DNA from 3 places in the Dehalobacter sp. TeCB1 genome. Region 1 is predicted to be linked to each of the others. Evidence: riboswitches for the same ligand, from Rfam matches in the RefSeq annotation. Region 1 holds a riboswitch; each other region holds the start of a gene.
The links. A riboswitch is a leader RNA that binds a small molecule or an ion and turns the genes downstream of it on or off. The one in region 1 is predicted to bind cyclic di-GMP.

Region 1 (5,192 bases):
CTTTCTAAATACTAAGAAAGACTGTCCGCGGAAGAATCTTTGAGCAGAAAATTGTAATTCTGTCTGAGGTATTCCGTCACCTTTTGGGCAATGACCTTATGCCCGTCTTCATTCGGATGGATCCCATCAATACAAAGCAATTGAGTAAAATCCGGTGTCTTCAGAAAAGCACCTCTTACATCGATCCATTTTGTCTTGGTTTCCTCTGCAATGTTCACAATCATGGAGTTGTAGCGTTCCTGCCACCAGTATATCTTTGTAACGCTTCCAAGCCAAATCAATATATTTTTCCCTATCTCATTACTGTTTTTGCTAATCCACTTGAAATACCGATCCGCGTCAAGCGGGGGAAGCGTCATCAACACCGGGATAATATTATTGTTTTTAAGCGAAATAATGGTATCTGTGAGCATTTTCCCGAAAGCGTTGAAATCCGTTTTGGGTTCATGCTCTGCCATTGGATCACTCGCAATCTGCATCCAGTCAAAGTCACAGTCATTGCCTCCAAATTCGATCAGTACAATATCCGGACGCGTTTTGGAGACATCCCGATTAAGGCGTTCAATGCCTTTTTTTATGGTATTACCAAATTTCGCAGCATTATAAACCATGCCCTTCAGGCTGTTCTGGACCAGAGAAACATAGTTTCTGTCCAATAACGAATATTTCCCCTGATCCTCGTTATAGATCACGCCTTTGGAAATGGAGTCTCCTACAATCAGAAATGTATAATTTTCTTTCAGTTCAGACTGATTGTTATCCATCAATTCACACCTTTCACAACGACTTGCTTAAAACTTCATAGGTATTACTTCAAAATTTTATAAGTATTTCAAAATTGCTTTCCAATGTGTCAGCTTTTCCTCAAATTTCATCGTATTGGCCGGACTGGTTGAGGGCAATAGCAGATAGGCAATGGAAGCAGACTCCAGACGGATTTTCCTCTTATATATATTAAAGCCCTTTGCTCCGTTAAATGCAAGTAATTCCAGATGTGGGTACTGAATAAATAAATTTTGAAAATCATTGACCTGTTCATTGACTATATTGCTATCGAGGCTGCCTTCTCTGGAGCAGCTACGAATGACATCCCAAAGGGCAATTTTTCTGTCCAAAAGAAATTGTTTCCTGCTATCATAATCATCCATGGCATCCGCGGCATTAGACCATCCACGGGCATCGTCAAAAAGCGCATACATAATCCGCCAAAAGTGATTGTAAGGATGGGCATAATATTTCTGCTCCCTCAACGATTGCACTCCCGGCATCGAGCCGAGGATCAATACCCGGGACTCCTGATTAATGATCGGTTCAAATGAATAGATGATTTCCATTTCCATATCAGTCCAAACTCCATTGTCTTGGATAAAAGAGTGATGGCGGCAGCTTGGTACGCTTATCCCCCTTCGCCGTATTCAGCTGGGCTTGGGTCAGAAAAATGCTTTGGCTTAAATCAGTACCGCTGAGATCGGCATCGCGCAAATCCGCCCCGATCAAATCAGCTCCGCCCAGATCGGTCCCGCTGAGGTCTGCGGCAATCAGACAGGCTCCTCTAAGGTTAGCCCCTCTGAGATCCGTTTTCCGGAGATCTGCAGCAATCAGACTGCTCCTGCGCTTAAAGGTCTTCCGAATCCCGGCCTGAATATTCCGCTCCTGACAAACAGAAACACGGACCAGTTCACTTGTTTGAAGCAGCAGGGTATTTACTCCGGTACGATATAAGGGCACATCCATTTTCAGAAGCTCACCCGGGCTGAGCAGTGTCAGCCGTTCCGTCTCTTCCCGCAGGGTACGAAGCGCCTCATGAACTGAATGAGCCGGCTGTAATGTCTCTGCTTCTGTCAAATACCAGAGCATCTCCTGAAGCTGCCGAATGACAAGGAAAACCTCAAACATTTGCTCCCGGAATTCCGGTGATCGCCGCCAGTCTCTGCCACCGTAACTGAGCTTGGATACTTTTGGCCCTGCGCCAAAACAATCAAATGCCATGCAGCCTTTCAGGCCCAGTCCCTGAAGATCTTGATATATACTGCAGCGAAAATTTTCCTGCAGCTTCCGACAAGGCTGACCGGCCTCTTTATCGTTTGGAAAGCCTTCCGAAGCTGAAAAATACAGCGCGGTGCAGCACAATCCGAAGCAGTTCTCGCAGTCAGCTCTCAGACTGCATCTTTGCTCAGTAAAAATGTCTATTGGTTCACGAATTCCAGACAATGTTTGATCCTCCAAAACAAAGAACATTTGATTTACCCCAGAAATGATGCTTGAATAGCTTGTCTAATCCTTTTTCGCCTTTCTAAGAACCAGTTGAATATTCAGGCGATCGGCTTCCGCTTTCAGCAAGCGGACGGCTTCTTCAGCACTGCCCTTGCAGTTGGTCTGATCCATATGATGGATCTTATCCATCATATTGTTCAAGACGGAAAGCGGCAGCAGGTTGACCGCCAGACAATAAAATCCCTTTAATTTGCCGTCATTGTAATTCGCGATTAGTTCGCCTAAAATTTTGTGTTTTTCCGTCAGTCCTTCAAGATAATTTTGAAGGTCCATTTTAGCCTTGGCTTGGTCCTGCAACACATTTTGATAGGATATAAAAGAATCGCCCTCGCTTGGAGCCTGATACCTCTCACATGGATAGACACTGCATTCAAAACAGTATTCAACATTTTCATGCTTTTTATTACAGGTAATTACGGCACAGGAAGGATGCTTCAAAAAAAAGTCCGGACCCCCGCAGCCGGGGCACTTTGAAGAACCGTCCGTATGAAAACGCGGACAAAGACAGCAATTCAATCCGCATAATGAAAAGTCGGCGCATTTCCGCCTGTATTCTTTACTTACCATTGATTTGACCATTGCATACATCTCCTGATAGCAATGTTTGATAAAAATCAGAGTTCAACCCGTGCAGAACAGTTCTCCGCAACTCTGTACTTCACGATCTTGCTTATTAACGCATACGGAATAGGCTTATTTAACGGGAATTGTACCGATCCACACGCGTATAAACATCATTAATTAGTTATACGAATTTAAGCGGATTCCTCTGCTAAACCAAGAAACATTGATCATTTGGCGCCAAAATAAAGAATATTTTTTCGAATAACCCCTGTAGAACCTGAAAGGGATGTGCTACAATAGTTCTGTGACCGAAATATCAATCGAATAGGGATACAGGAGCAACGACAATGGCAAACTTGGTGAAAGCCAGGGACGCAAAGCTATGGGTCTTCCAGAATAATTCTGATGACTGCCAGGCTACCGAATCCGCTCAGGTTTGTTTTGAATGTCGCCATGCAATCTGCTGGTGATTTTTTTGTTGCTTCAGCCAGCACTGATTTATCGGAAAGGAAGATTACAATTGCGTCAGGTAAGTGTAAACCGGCTTCAAAAGGGAGACGTGTTGGGACGAACCATTTTCTCGCATAACGGCCGTTCATTGCTTGGGAAAGGAATCACGCTGACCCAGCCATATATCGACCGGTTAAAAGAACTGGGCATTAGTATTGTCTATGTGGACGATGACGAAACGAAGGATATCGTTATTGAGGATGTTATTTCCGAGGAAAACAGGCGGGAGGCAATGAACTCCATTGAACATTCAGCGGAAGCGGTACGAATCGGTAAAGATCTCAATGGTTTTCAGGTAAAAAAGACAGTAAACAACATCATCGGGGACGTCCTGTTTCAAGAAAAGATATTTCTGAGCCTGACAGATATGCGGAGCTATGACAATCAAGTTTATGCGCATTCAGTCAGTGTTTGTGTCCTTGCGACCATTTTGGGCAAAGCTTTGGGACTGGATAAAGATACCCTGGAGGCACTGGCGGTAGGGGCTTTGCTTCACGATATCGGGACTGTCAAGCTGCCAAAAGAGCTTGTCGCCAAACGTGAGGCCTTTACTCCGAAGGAAAATGACCTATATAAGACGCACACTGTACATGGATTTGAAATACTTCGGAACAAACCGGAATTGAACTTATTGAGTGCGCATATTGCTTTGCAGCATCACGAATGGTTGAACGGAAACGGCTATCCCCGGAAGCTGTCCGGCCGGCACCTCCATATCCTGGCTCAAATCGTCGGGCTGGCCGACTTCTATGATAATCTGGTCAATGATGGCCCGGGCCACTCCCGGATCGTCCCGCATGAAGCCTGTGAAATTGTAATGGGATGTGCAAACAAACTATTCTCCCAGCAGTTGGTTGTAACGTTCTTAAAGCATGTTGCAGCCTATCCGACCGGCTGTACCGTTAAGCTCAATACAGGTGAAGTTGGGATTGTGGTTGACCAGAATAAAAGTTTGCCGATGCGCCCGATTATCAGGATATTAATCGCTGACAAAGGGTTGGCCCATGTCCGGGCTAAGGAATATAACCTTGTCGAAGATCTTACAACCTTTATTGTTTCCATTGTCGAGTGAAGCTGATCCATTTCTTGAAAAAAAACGCCGGCTCAAATGTTTTTTGAGCCGGCTAATCTATTATTTCGGAAGTTTTCCAAACACCTTCAATACGGACCGGTGGAATGAATGAGGAAACGATGGTTCTGCAAACATTAGGACGCATTGGTCATGGATGACGTTTATCTGATTTTCCGTACAATAGTCTATAGCCTCTTTAGATTCAGCCCCCTGCTGAATCCAGATATGCTTGACTCCAGCTTCTACCGCGTCCCTAACGACCTTATTGGTTTGGTCAGGAGGGACGACGATCACTGCGCCGTCGGCTTTCTGCGGTAAAGACTGAAGGTTCTCATAGCAGATCTCGCCGTCAATACTGTCCATATTGGGATTTACGGCAAAAACATTATACCCTCTCTTCTTTAACGTTCTATACAGCCTACGCGAGAACTTCTTTTCGGATCTGGATACCCCGACCACCGCTAAAGTACGCAGGTCTAGAAAATCATTGACTGAGCTCATTGTCGTCAAAAAAATGACCCCCTTTATTAAATTATTGTTTACTTTCTTGGTGATGTGGCTAATTCCTTCTTCCAATATTTATTTTCTGTGAAAACTATTTTCAGTTCCCTATCGCATTAATAAACAGGCTCTTATTTCCTTGCTAATATTCATGATGAACAGGCGTCATCACTACATGTAAAAGCTTGCAATAATCTGGGCGGCCGGCAAAAACAGCACTTGCCCCAATAATGTGCCAATTAGTTTTGTAGCAATAAGCATAATGACCAAT
Region 2 (5,192 bases), on a different contig from region 1:
GTGTTCAATGTATTGTCGCCACTGTACAAGAAGACGATTTGCCGGGCATGAGGATAGGGCTCTTTCCCAGGACAATATCAAACGGGCGATTAATTATATCAGAGCGCATAAAGAAGTCAGAGATGTACTTTTGTCAGGAGGGGACGCCTTATGCCTCTCTGATGAAAGGCTGGAAGCAATCATAAGATCAATACGAGAAATCAAACATGTGGAAATAATACGGATAGGCACAAGAACACCAGTTGTCATGCCTCAGAGAATTACCGATACGCTCTGCAAAATGCTGAAAAAATATCATCCAATTTGGCTGAATACTCACTTTAACCACCCCAAGGAATTGACAGTTGAGGCTCGCATGGCATGTGAGAAATTGGCAGATGCCGGAATTCCTCTTGGCAACCAATCTGTACTTTTAAAAGACATTAACGATTGCCCCTATATAATGCGTGATTTGGTTCAGAAACTGGTAAGCTCCAGAATTAGACCATATTACCTTTATCAGTGCGACCTTTCAGAAGGAATAGAGCATTTCAGAACTCCGGTTTCTGTAGGGATTGAAATCATAGAAATGCTGCGTGGACATACCTCGGGTCTAGCTATTCCACAGTTTGTTGTGGATGCGCCTGGAGGCGGGGGGAAGATCCCAGTCAATCCACAATACTTGATTTCATATTCCCCTGAAAAGGTCATTCTTAGAAATTATGAAGGTGTAATTTGCACGTATAGCGAGCCTCGGGATAAAACGCACCAGTGCCGAAAATGCGGCACGTGCAGTAAATTCAAGAATAAAGAATACCGGGGATTAGAAAAGTTATACAGAGATGAACAAGTGTGCTTGATTCCAAGTACAAACGTAAGACTCAACAAGAGGGAGGACTTCCATGAATATAGATCAAGACGAATGTAAAAATTTATATACAAACTTTTCGGGTGTGGACATGTACGTGGATTATCGCAATAAAAGGCTTAAAATATTGAGTCATTCTCTTTTGTCTGAGTTGATAATCAAAGAGATTATTGATTATTCCAAAAAAGAAAATCTGGGTAAGATTATTGCGAATTGTTATAAACAAGATCTTAGTCTCTTTGAGGAATGTGGGTTTGTAGCAGAGGGGGTTATCGACGGTTTTTTTCAGGGAGAGGATGCAACTTGTATGTCCCTTTTTCTTGATACGAAGCGCAAAAATTCACTCTATGAGGAGAAAGAAAACAGAATTATCGATTATTGCGTTAAGAATACCAATAAATTCGAGCTGACTAAGAATAAAAACTATACGATAAGGCAGGCCGTGCCGGACGATATTCCCCAGATAATTCAGCTTTTTCAAACGGCATTTGAAACCTATCCAACTCCTATTTTCAGCAGAGAGTATCTTCAAAAAGTCATGCAGGATCATATTTTGTATATGGTAGCGGAAGAAGAAGGAAAAATTATCAGTATTGCTTCGGCGGATCTTGACAAACAACACATGAACGCTGAAATAACTGATTGCGCCACTTATCCAAAGTATAGAGGCAGAAACATATTAAGCGAATTGATATTCCAACTGGAAACACACTTGAAACGCAATGGCTTTGCTACAGCATATAGCCTTTCAAGAGCTAACAATCTTGGAATCAACAGGTCTTTAAGCAAGCTGGGGTATATGTATCGGGGTAGACTAATCAACAACTGCCATATTTGCGGCGGTTTTGAAGATATGAATATTTGGGTAAAAACTTTAAAATAGTAAAATACTATTTTGTAAGTCAAGGGGAAGAAGATTTTTGAGAGATAGCCTGATTTGCTAAAGGATTATATTAAAAAACAAAATACTTAAGATAAATACCTGGACACTTCAGCATAAAGTGGATATATTCAGGGTATTCAAAAGAATAATTTTCTGTTATAATATAAAAGCTTAAGCAAAAATAACAATATATAGTTGTACAGGTTGATGCAAACTTCGTGAAAGTGAAGGACGCTAAAGCTATGGGTCTAAGGTTGCTTGTAAGTTGCTATGATTGCCAGGCTGCAAGTAATATGAACTTCTTGGGGGGGAGTAGTTCCGTTTTGGAGTACTCTCTTTTTTATATCTTTAATTTTCACTTGGGAGGATAGTACATATGAAACAAATGGGCATCGGACAAGCATTCAGAGCAAATTTTCTGGGTCATGCTCCGGACTGGTACAAAAGAACAATTCTTGCTTTTCTGGTGTTGAACCCTATTTTGATGGTTACCGCCGGTATGTACGTTACCGGGTGGGTGTTGATTGTCGAATTTATTTTTACCCTGGCAATGGCGTTAAAATGTTATCCGCTTCCTGCCGGTGGGCTTCTGGCGATCGAAGCCGTTGTGCTCGGACTTACTAACCCTCATATGGTCTATCACGAGGTTGAAATGAACCTGCCGGTTATTCTTCTTCTGATGTTCATGGTTGCCGGGATCTATTTTATGAAAGAAGGTCTTGTGTACCTGTTTTCCAAGCTCCTTACTAAAGTACACTCTAAAGTCGCGCTTTCATTCCTGTTCGCTGTACTGGGTGCGGTTCTTTCCGCGTTTTTGGACGCGCTGACCGTAACGGCAGTGATTATCGCCGTGGCCTATGGTTTCTATAGCATCTTCCACAAGTTTGCTTCCAGCGAAAAAGTATACGAAACGTATGACATTAATCACGACCATAGTGTTGATGAGAAACTTCATGAGGACCTGGACGAGTTTCGTGGTTTTCTGCGTAATCTTATGATGCATGGTGCTGTGGGCACTGCGCTGGGCGGAGCAATAACACTGGTTGGTGAACCGCAGAACCTGTTGATTGGCTCCATTATGCAATGGGACTTCGTAGATTTCTTTATACAATGTGCCCCTGTGTCTATCCCGGTATTGATCGTTGGTCTTCTGACCACCATTATCCTTGAAGTTACTAAGTTCTGGGGGTACGGCTACCAGCTTCCGGAATCTGTGAGAAATGTTATGGAAGATGATGTAAAAGTCAAAGATGCTGCCAGGAATATGCGCGGACGTGTGCGCCTGATTGTTATGGCTTTGTGCGGCGTTATGCTGATCTTCTCCCTGGCACTGCACTTGGCGGAAGTAGGTATTATTGGTCTTATGATTATTATCCTGCTTACTGCTTTCAACGGGGTTACTGAAGAAAAGCGCATCGGTCATGCGTTTGAAGAAGCATTGCCGTTTACTGCGCTGCTGGTCGTATTTTTTGCCGTCGTTGCGGTTATTCATGACCAGCATTTGTTTACGCCGATTATTCAATGGGTGCTGAACATGGAAGGGCAGAACCAGCTTGTGGCTTTCTTTGCGGCCAACGGTGTCCTTTCGGCAATCAGTGACAATGTTTTTGTGGCTACGGTATATATGACTGAAACACAGCAAGCGTTTGAAGCCGGAGCTATTGCGCTGGAGCAGTACAACAAGCTGGCAGTTGCCATCAACATGGGTACAAATATCCCTTCCGTTGCCACACCAAATGGTCAGGCGGCGTTTCTGTTTCTCTTGACTTCTGCACTTGCACCGCTGATTCGCCTGTCTTACGCTGAGATGGTAAAACTGGCTCTGCCATACGCCGTCGTTATGACTGCAACAGGTTTACTGGCAACAATGTACCTGTTATAACACTTAAGGATATCAAATTACAAGGGTTTGAGCATTACTGATTTTTTAGTATCTCGACTTTCGGTGACCTTATATACGATGAGAAAGATTGTCCGTTGTTAAGACTGAGGTTGTCACACTTTTAAGCCTGTCCACAGATCCTACGAGTGAAGTTAGCCCCAAGGAGTGTGGATATCATGACTGATCCAATAACTAATACAGTATCTAATACACAACGGATATCATCAGGGGACGCACGCCGCATGTCATCGCGGCTGAAATTAACATGATCAAATACTGGACGGAGAGTATCTACCTTGCCGCCGCTGTCGAGATTAGAAGGCGGCTGACGGAAGCCAAGGCCCTGCTTATGTTTGGAGAATGGGGCCAGTGGCTGGAGGAGTCGGTCAGTTACTCTCAGCGTACGGCCGACAGACTGATGAAGGTCTTCAGAGAGTACGGGAGCAAACTGCCCGAGGCTTCCGCCTGCAGCTCAAATTGCGCCCTGGTGCGTAATTTGACATACTCCCAGGCGGTGATCCTCTTAGGAGTCCCGGAAGAAGGGCGAAAAATGCGTTACAGATAGTCTAAGTTAATTCTGTTCTCCGCCCAAAATAAGTACACCTTTCGGATAATGATCCTGCACCCAGATCAAACTATTTTTGTCTGTTATCTCCTGGATATGTTTCTTATAGGCATCATACCAGTCCTGATGATTCGTACTGGCATATTTGATATCCTCACTGCCAAGGATCTTTCGGCACAGGATCTCCATCAGACTTCCCTTTAAGCCTGTCTGCCCGCCTTTCGCAAATTCGGAAAACAGGTAAGGCAGTGCTTGTTCATCCATGGCCAGAATGATATTGTACTCTGCCTGATGCGCTTTGATATAATCATAGGGATTGGAGGAAGGTAAAGGCGATGACATGATTTTCTCCAAGCACAGCTCAATCTGCTTGGCTTTGTTGACCGCCGTATTTCCTTCATTTCCAAGACTGAAGTACGCATGCTCCAGACGCGTAAGCAATTCCTTCAGCAAATCGGCACTTTCGGCATATACACGTACATCTCTCTGCATCATTTGCTCCATTCTGCTTCTTAAGTAAGTCGTGCTATATCCTTCATATTTTCCCACGCTGTCGGTAAATTTTATGTTAATGACTTCAACATTATCTACTAGGCTGAACAACAGGATGGCATTGCGCCCAAACACATCACCGATCATTCCGTCTTCCGCAGAAATCGCTGAATCGTCGTTGATCCGGTAATGAATGGTTAAACCATACGGCGCGGTCGACGTCTGCAACTCGACTTTATCCCGGACAACCCCTTCCGGCAAAGGCATCGCGTCAATTAGCGCGATAACTTTAACGGCATTGCCTACATACGGTGTTTTGTTGGCCAGTAATTTATCTACTGCATAACCAGCGTATGTTTCCTGTCCTGCAGCCGTGTCATTGACCGGGTTGGCCACAAATCCAATCATCAACGCTACAATCGCAACAACTGCCGCCGTACCAATCCAAACACCGGGCTTTCTGTAATGGATCACATTTTTGATTCTCGCTTTAATATTGTTTTCACCAAAAGCTAAAGGCGCA
Region 3 (5,192 bases), on a different contig from region 1:
CCGCCAGCCGGAATCTCAGCATTCGCTATTGCTTGTGTATTTCCGGTAAGCACTCGGGTAATAGGCGTTAAAGCCCCGCCACCGTGGGAATATCCAACCTGTTGTCCAGCCTTTCCAGGGATCACAATCTTAACAGCCTGATCAAATGTTAAAAGTGTACTCCCAAAACCGATTTCAATAACACTGCTTACGGTATTGCCGGTTCCCGGATCTACCGTATTGTTTGCTTTCACCGTAGGGACATTAATCTCTTCAGTCCAACCCGCTGGGCCGGTTACCGTAGTCCCAGCCGGTATTTCTACTTCAACAGGCAACGTACTGATACTGGTATGTGCATTGATCGTGATTGCCGGCAAGATACCGCTTCTTACACCACCGGCCAAATTAACGGAACTACTAACGTCCAGTTTGTCATTGGTGTTCGACGCAGGAATATCCAGCGTTATTGCAGAAGTAACCGGCACAATATTTGGATTCTGTATCTGAGCATAATGAACCTTACCGGAGTTAACGTCAACCACCCAAAGCTTATCGTTAGAATCGACATCCGTTCCAATCGGTCTGACAAACCCGCTAGAGGTACTGATAAAAGCAATCGGCGTTGCATAGGCCTTAATGCACTTAATTACACTATTTTGTCTTTCGGCTACATAGATGTTATCGTACTTGTCAACTGATATCCCATAACACATATCCGATGTAACTTTTCCAATGTAAACTCCGTTTTTATCTAATTTCTGAACGCGGTTATTAAAAGTATCGCATACCCATATATTTTCAAATGAATCAACAGCAATATCATACGGTCTCATAAATTTACCATTGGCATCCCCTGCACTTCCGATTTCCACGAAAGAACTGCCACTCAAATCCGAAAACTTTAGGATGCGGTTATTGTAGGTATCGGCAACATAGACATTCGTCCCTTTTACAGTGACTCCCTGTGGCATATTATAGCCGCTGCCAAAAGTAGTCCACCCAGTGATCGCTCCATTATTGGGTTTAAACTTGATAATCCGGTTATTATACGTGTCTGCAACATAGAGGAAGCCTGAACCGTCAACGGCAATTCCACTGGGACAATTAAATTGATTATTGCCGCTCCCTGTCTGACCATATTCAAACAAGAAATTACCGGTATCGGCATCAAACTCAACGACACGGCCGTTGTAGAAATCTGTTACATACAGCTTTCCATTATAAACTACAGAAGCTGTAGGACCATTAAATGTTCCATAAGCACCGGTAAATGTTTTGTCATTAAAACTCAGCGCCGCAAATGCTGCCGGACCAGCTACAAGTGTAAATAGCATAGCAAAAACCAAACAAACCGGGATAAACGCTTTTCTTTTCTTCATTCTTTCACCATCTTCCAATCTTTTATTGACTCCCCTGTAAGCATACTGAGATATGCGTACTCCCAAGCCAAGAGAAAGTAATTTTCTATCTTTTAAGTATTTATGTAAGTCCAGAAAATAAAAAAACCGCCAACATTTTGGCAGCCGAACGGTCATTGTACAAATATTGCACTTTAGACTTCTGACTTTGCGTCCCAGCTTTTCAACTGGTTTGCCCTTTTCCGGTATTATTTCATAGTTTTATCAACTTAGCTGCCAAAAATTTCAGGATCATCTGGAGCTACTGAATAAGAGACAACGATATCTAAACCTGTCCACGTCCCTTTGGAACCTTTCGTTAACTCAGCCACATTACCTAGTACAATAAGCTTTGGAGCCGTATATGCTTTTTTATTCAATTTCCTTCCCCTCCCACAATAAACAAATTCACAATATTTGAATTTATGATTGCTTCGAAACATATATGCCCATTATATGCTTACAATATTTTCCTGTCAATCCATTTTCTTGTGTCACAAAGTATTAAATTTATAATATAAATCCCTAAAATTCTCTAATTCTATTACTACTTTTCGCTTCCTTCGACATCTCGAAATAAAAAATACGGACAACCTATTTACATTTCTTATTATCTATAATAAAATACAATTAATACCAATATTTTTACTGCTGCATGTAAAAAGCAAACTTGTCGAAAGGCAAGGACGCAAAGCCACGAGTCTAAGGCATATGTTCTATTTATGCTATGAAAGTCGGGTTGCCGGTAGTTCAGTATATGTGTAACATTACCTGACTATGCGTAATGTTTTTCTTTACTCCGGTTCATGTTTGTTGACAACTAAATAATGATCAGCGATAAAGGCAAACTTAGCGAAAGCTAAGGACGCAAAGCTATGGGTCTTCCAGTATGGATACTGATGACTGCCAAGCCACCGAACGGTTATTCAAAGCTTTTGTCGCTTTGCCTGAAAAAGGTTAAGCGGCATTTTTGTTTTCAACAAATGAATGAAATGGAGATGTTTTCGATGTCCAAAAAAATTGTTTCCCTGGTTGCCACCACTGCCCTCACATTATCCCTGCTGCTTTTGAACAGCCCGGCACCTGCCCTGGCGGATGGTGAAACAGTGACATGCATTGCGGACCTCCAGAAATATATCGCCGCAGATATGACCGACCGGGATGATTCTTTTTCCCTTCACTATACCGGTGACACAACCCCAGTCCTCGCAGACCTCAAAAACATCTTTTTGCAATCTGCCGGCAGTGATGATTACCTCAGCCTGTCGTGGAAAGAAATGGGTTATACATATTCCTATCATTCTGGCCAATTGGATATTAATTTCACCCTCAACTATCATACGACCAAAGAAGAAGAAAAATATGTAGACAGCACAGTGAAAAAGCTTGTTGCCAAGCTGATCACACCCAAGATGAACGACTTAAGCAAAGAAACTGCCATCCATCAATGGATCGTGCAAAACGTGAAATATGATTACAGCCTGAAACAAATAACCACCTATACTGCTTTGACGGATCACAGAACAACCTGCATGGGATATGCCATGCTGATGAAGAAAATGCTGCAGCAGGCAGGCCTGGAGTCGAAGATCATTACCGGTTATTATCCTGAAGGCTACCACGCCTGGAATATGATCAAAATCGATGCAAAATGGTACTATCTCGATGTAACTTCGGACTGGGCCATGGGGGAAACATCCCCGCAGAATAGGACTGAAGCCCAAATGACCGCGGCTAACTACACCTGGGACAGAGCTCAGTCAGCAAAATGAATCCTCTTAAAATAATATTAAGGATGTAACGATAGTAAAAATTTCGTTACGTCCTATTTTTGTTAGAAAAAGATTAAAGCTTAGACTAACCCCAGATCCGTCTTCGTAATGAGTAGCCAGTGTCAAGCGGAGCACGGATTGCGCAGCGCGGCTGTTTGCGCCATGGAGGGCGCAATCTGCCGAAAGCGGTTATCATTACGAAGACCAACCCGGGCAAAGCTAGTAACTTCAATGTTATTGATAATTATGAATCGTTCTACTAGGTTCAACGGATAATTTTCCGTTATCAATCTTCAAAATCCTGGAACACATCTTTAAAGCAGTCTGCCGGTGGGTAATAAGCAGACAGGTACACCTACTGCTAAAATCTTTGATGGCCTTTAGGACTTCTAACTCTGTCTCCATATCCAGCGCGGAGGTTGCCTCGTCCAGAATCATAACAGGCGCCTTTTTTAAGAAAGCACGTGCAATGGCAATACGTTGGGCTTGTCCTTCCGAAAGCCCATGGCCATCCTCCCCGATAACAGTATTCATTCCATTCGGCAGCTCCTGAATAAAGTCCCAGGCACAGGCAGCCAGGAGGGCTTTTTCCATCTCATCAGGAGTCGCACCCAGCTTCCCGCTGCGCAAATTCGCGGCGATTGTCCCGCTGAATAACGTATTCCCCTGCGGTACATAGGTGATCCATTCCCTCGTCGCAGCCGTAACCTCGTACCGTTTTCCTGTATTATCTGTAAAGTATACTTCCCCTTCGGAGGGTCTCAACAACGCCAGCACAAGCCTGATCAGCGTCGTCTTGCCAACACCGGAAGGGCCAACCAAAGCGACGAGCTCTCCCGGGGCAATTTCCAGCGTAATCTTATCCAAGACAGGTGTTTCCTTTTCTTCCGTGTAAAAAAAGCTCATTTGTTGGAAGCTTATTCCCACATCCTTCAATTTTGGAACCTGTCCTTCTCTCTTCTCCAAGGCCATTTTTTCCAGTTCCCTTAACCTTTCAGTGGAAGCCAACATCGCAATAATCTGCGGGAATGTCCTCGCCAAACCGACAAAAGGTGTCTGGACCTGCTGCACTAATGTTAGAAATGCCGTTAAGGTCCCGAAAGAAATGGCTTTCTGAGAAAGCCGAAAAATCCCCCAGCCAAACGCAACCAAGTATCCTGTCCAAAAACCGGCAGAGATGATCATATTCGCGGATAAAGTCACCCTGTTCTTCTTCAGAATCCATTCCATCCGGTTCTGATGCAACCCTTGCAGAACATCGCTGTGATGCTTCTCCAAACGGAACGCCTTGATAATAATAAAATTTTGGATTGCTTCCTGAATATTGGAACGGTACAGGCTCTCCGACTCCTGTACTTTGATATTTAGTGTTTTAAGCTTGCGGCCAAAGACACGGCTCAAGAGCACGGTGGAAGGACCCAGAATAAAGGCAATGACGGCGAGCCTCGGGTCATAATATAACAGGGTCATTAAGGAAGCGACCATCTGCACGCCCAAAGCAAATATACCCGGGATAACACCCACAATAGAATTGGTGATATTCCCCACGTCACTGGTCAAACGTGTGATAAGGTCACCGCTGTGATAGCTGGAAAGCGGCAGCCATTCCGTTTCTAACAGCCTCTTGAAAAAACGCTGCCTCATCGCATTGGAAAATGCTTCGCTGACGCGGATTGAAAGAAGAGAATTCCCGATCGATAACAAAAGATTAAGAATGATAGCTCCTGCAAAGGCAATACCAACGAATCCAGCCCGAGCGAGTTCTCCGGCCACCGCATAATCAATCATATGCTTGGATAAAATAGCGATCGCTACCCCGAAAAGCCCTCCGGTGCAACTGATGAGTAAAATACAAATAAGCATCGGTATAAAGGGCATGATATCCGGTTTTATCCAACGAATAAAGTGAATGCCTTTAATGAATTCATCTTTGATGATCATCTGGTCTAGCTCCCGATTCTGTACTGTCTGTTACCATTGTGCCGTAGATCTCCGTAATTTTGTCTAAAATATTTTTCTCAGTTTTCTGTAAACCCGCAGAATG

Region 2: it holds a riboswitch for cyclic di-GMP, as region 1 does, so the genes downstream of both, nhaB (sodium/proton antiporter NhaB) here and A7D23_RS01520 (HD domain-containing phosphohydrolase) in region 1, are expected to answer to the same signal.
Region 3: it holds a riboswitch for cyclic di-GMP, as region 1 does, so the genes downstream of both, A7D23_RS15755 (transglutaminase domain-containing protein) here and A7D23_RS01520 (HD domain-containing phosphohydrolase) in region 1, are expected to answer to the same signal.

What each region holds. Positions count from the first base shown of each region.
Region 1 is NZ_MCHF01000005.1:111,243-116,434, forward strand. It holds gene A7D23_RS01500 (SGNH/GDSL hydrolase family protein) at 12-764, opposite strand; gene A7D23_RS01505 (DNA-deoxyinosine glycosylase) at 822-1,340, opposite strand; gene A7D23_RS01510 (pentapeptide repeat-containing protein) at 1,342-2,211, opposite strand; gene A7D23_RS01515 (DUF3795 domain-containing protein) at 2,275-2,853, opposite strand; cyclic di-GMP riboswitch class I at 3,178-3,263, shown strand; gene A7D23_RS01520 (HD domain-containing phosphohydrolase) at 3,359-4,420, shown strand; gene A7D23_RS01525 (CoA-binding protein) at 4,481-4,921, opposite strand; gene A7D23_RS01530 (lipid II flippase Amj family protein) at 5,093-5,192, opposite strand, start outside.
Region 2 is NZ_MCHF01000063.1:1,146-6,337, forward strand. It holds gene ablA (lysine 2,3-aminomutase) at 1-907, shown strand, start outside; gene ablB (putative beta-lysine N-acetyltransferase) at 882-1,730, shown strand; cyclic di-GMP riboswitch class I at 1,929-2,020, shown strand; gene nhaB (sodium/proton antiporter NhaB) at 2,107-3,612, shown strand; gene A7D23_RS13440 (DUF3102 domain-containing protein) at 3,878-4,177, shown strand; gene A7D23_RS13445 (M56 family metallopeptidase) at 4,184-5,192, opposite strand, start outside.
Region 3 is NZ_MCHF01000067.1:104,819-110,010, reverse strand. It holds gene A7D23_RS14930 (cell wall-binding repeat-containing protein) at 1-1,358, opposite strand, end outside; cyclic di-GMP riboswitch class I at 1,495-1,584, opposite strand; gene A7D23_RS15915 (lasso RiPP family leader peptide-containing protein) at 1,607-1,756, opposite strand; cyclic di-GMP riboswitch class I at 2,030-2,123, shown strand; cyclic di-GMP riboswitch class I at 2,209-2,295, shown strand; gene A7D23_RS15755 (transglutaminase domain-containing protein) at 2,384-3,148, shown strand; gene A7D23_RS14925 (ABC transporter ATP-binding protein) at 3,383-5,089, opposite strand; gene A7D23_RS14920 (S24/S26 family peptidase) at 5,153-5,192, opposite strand, start outside.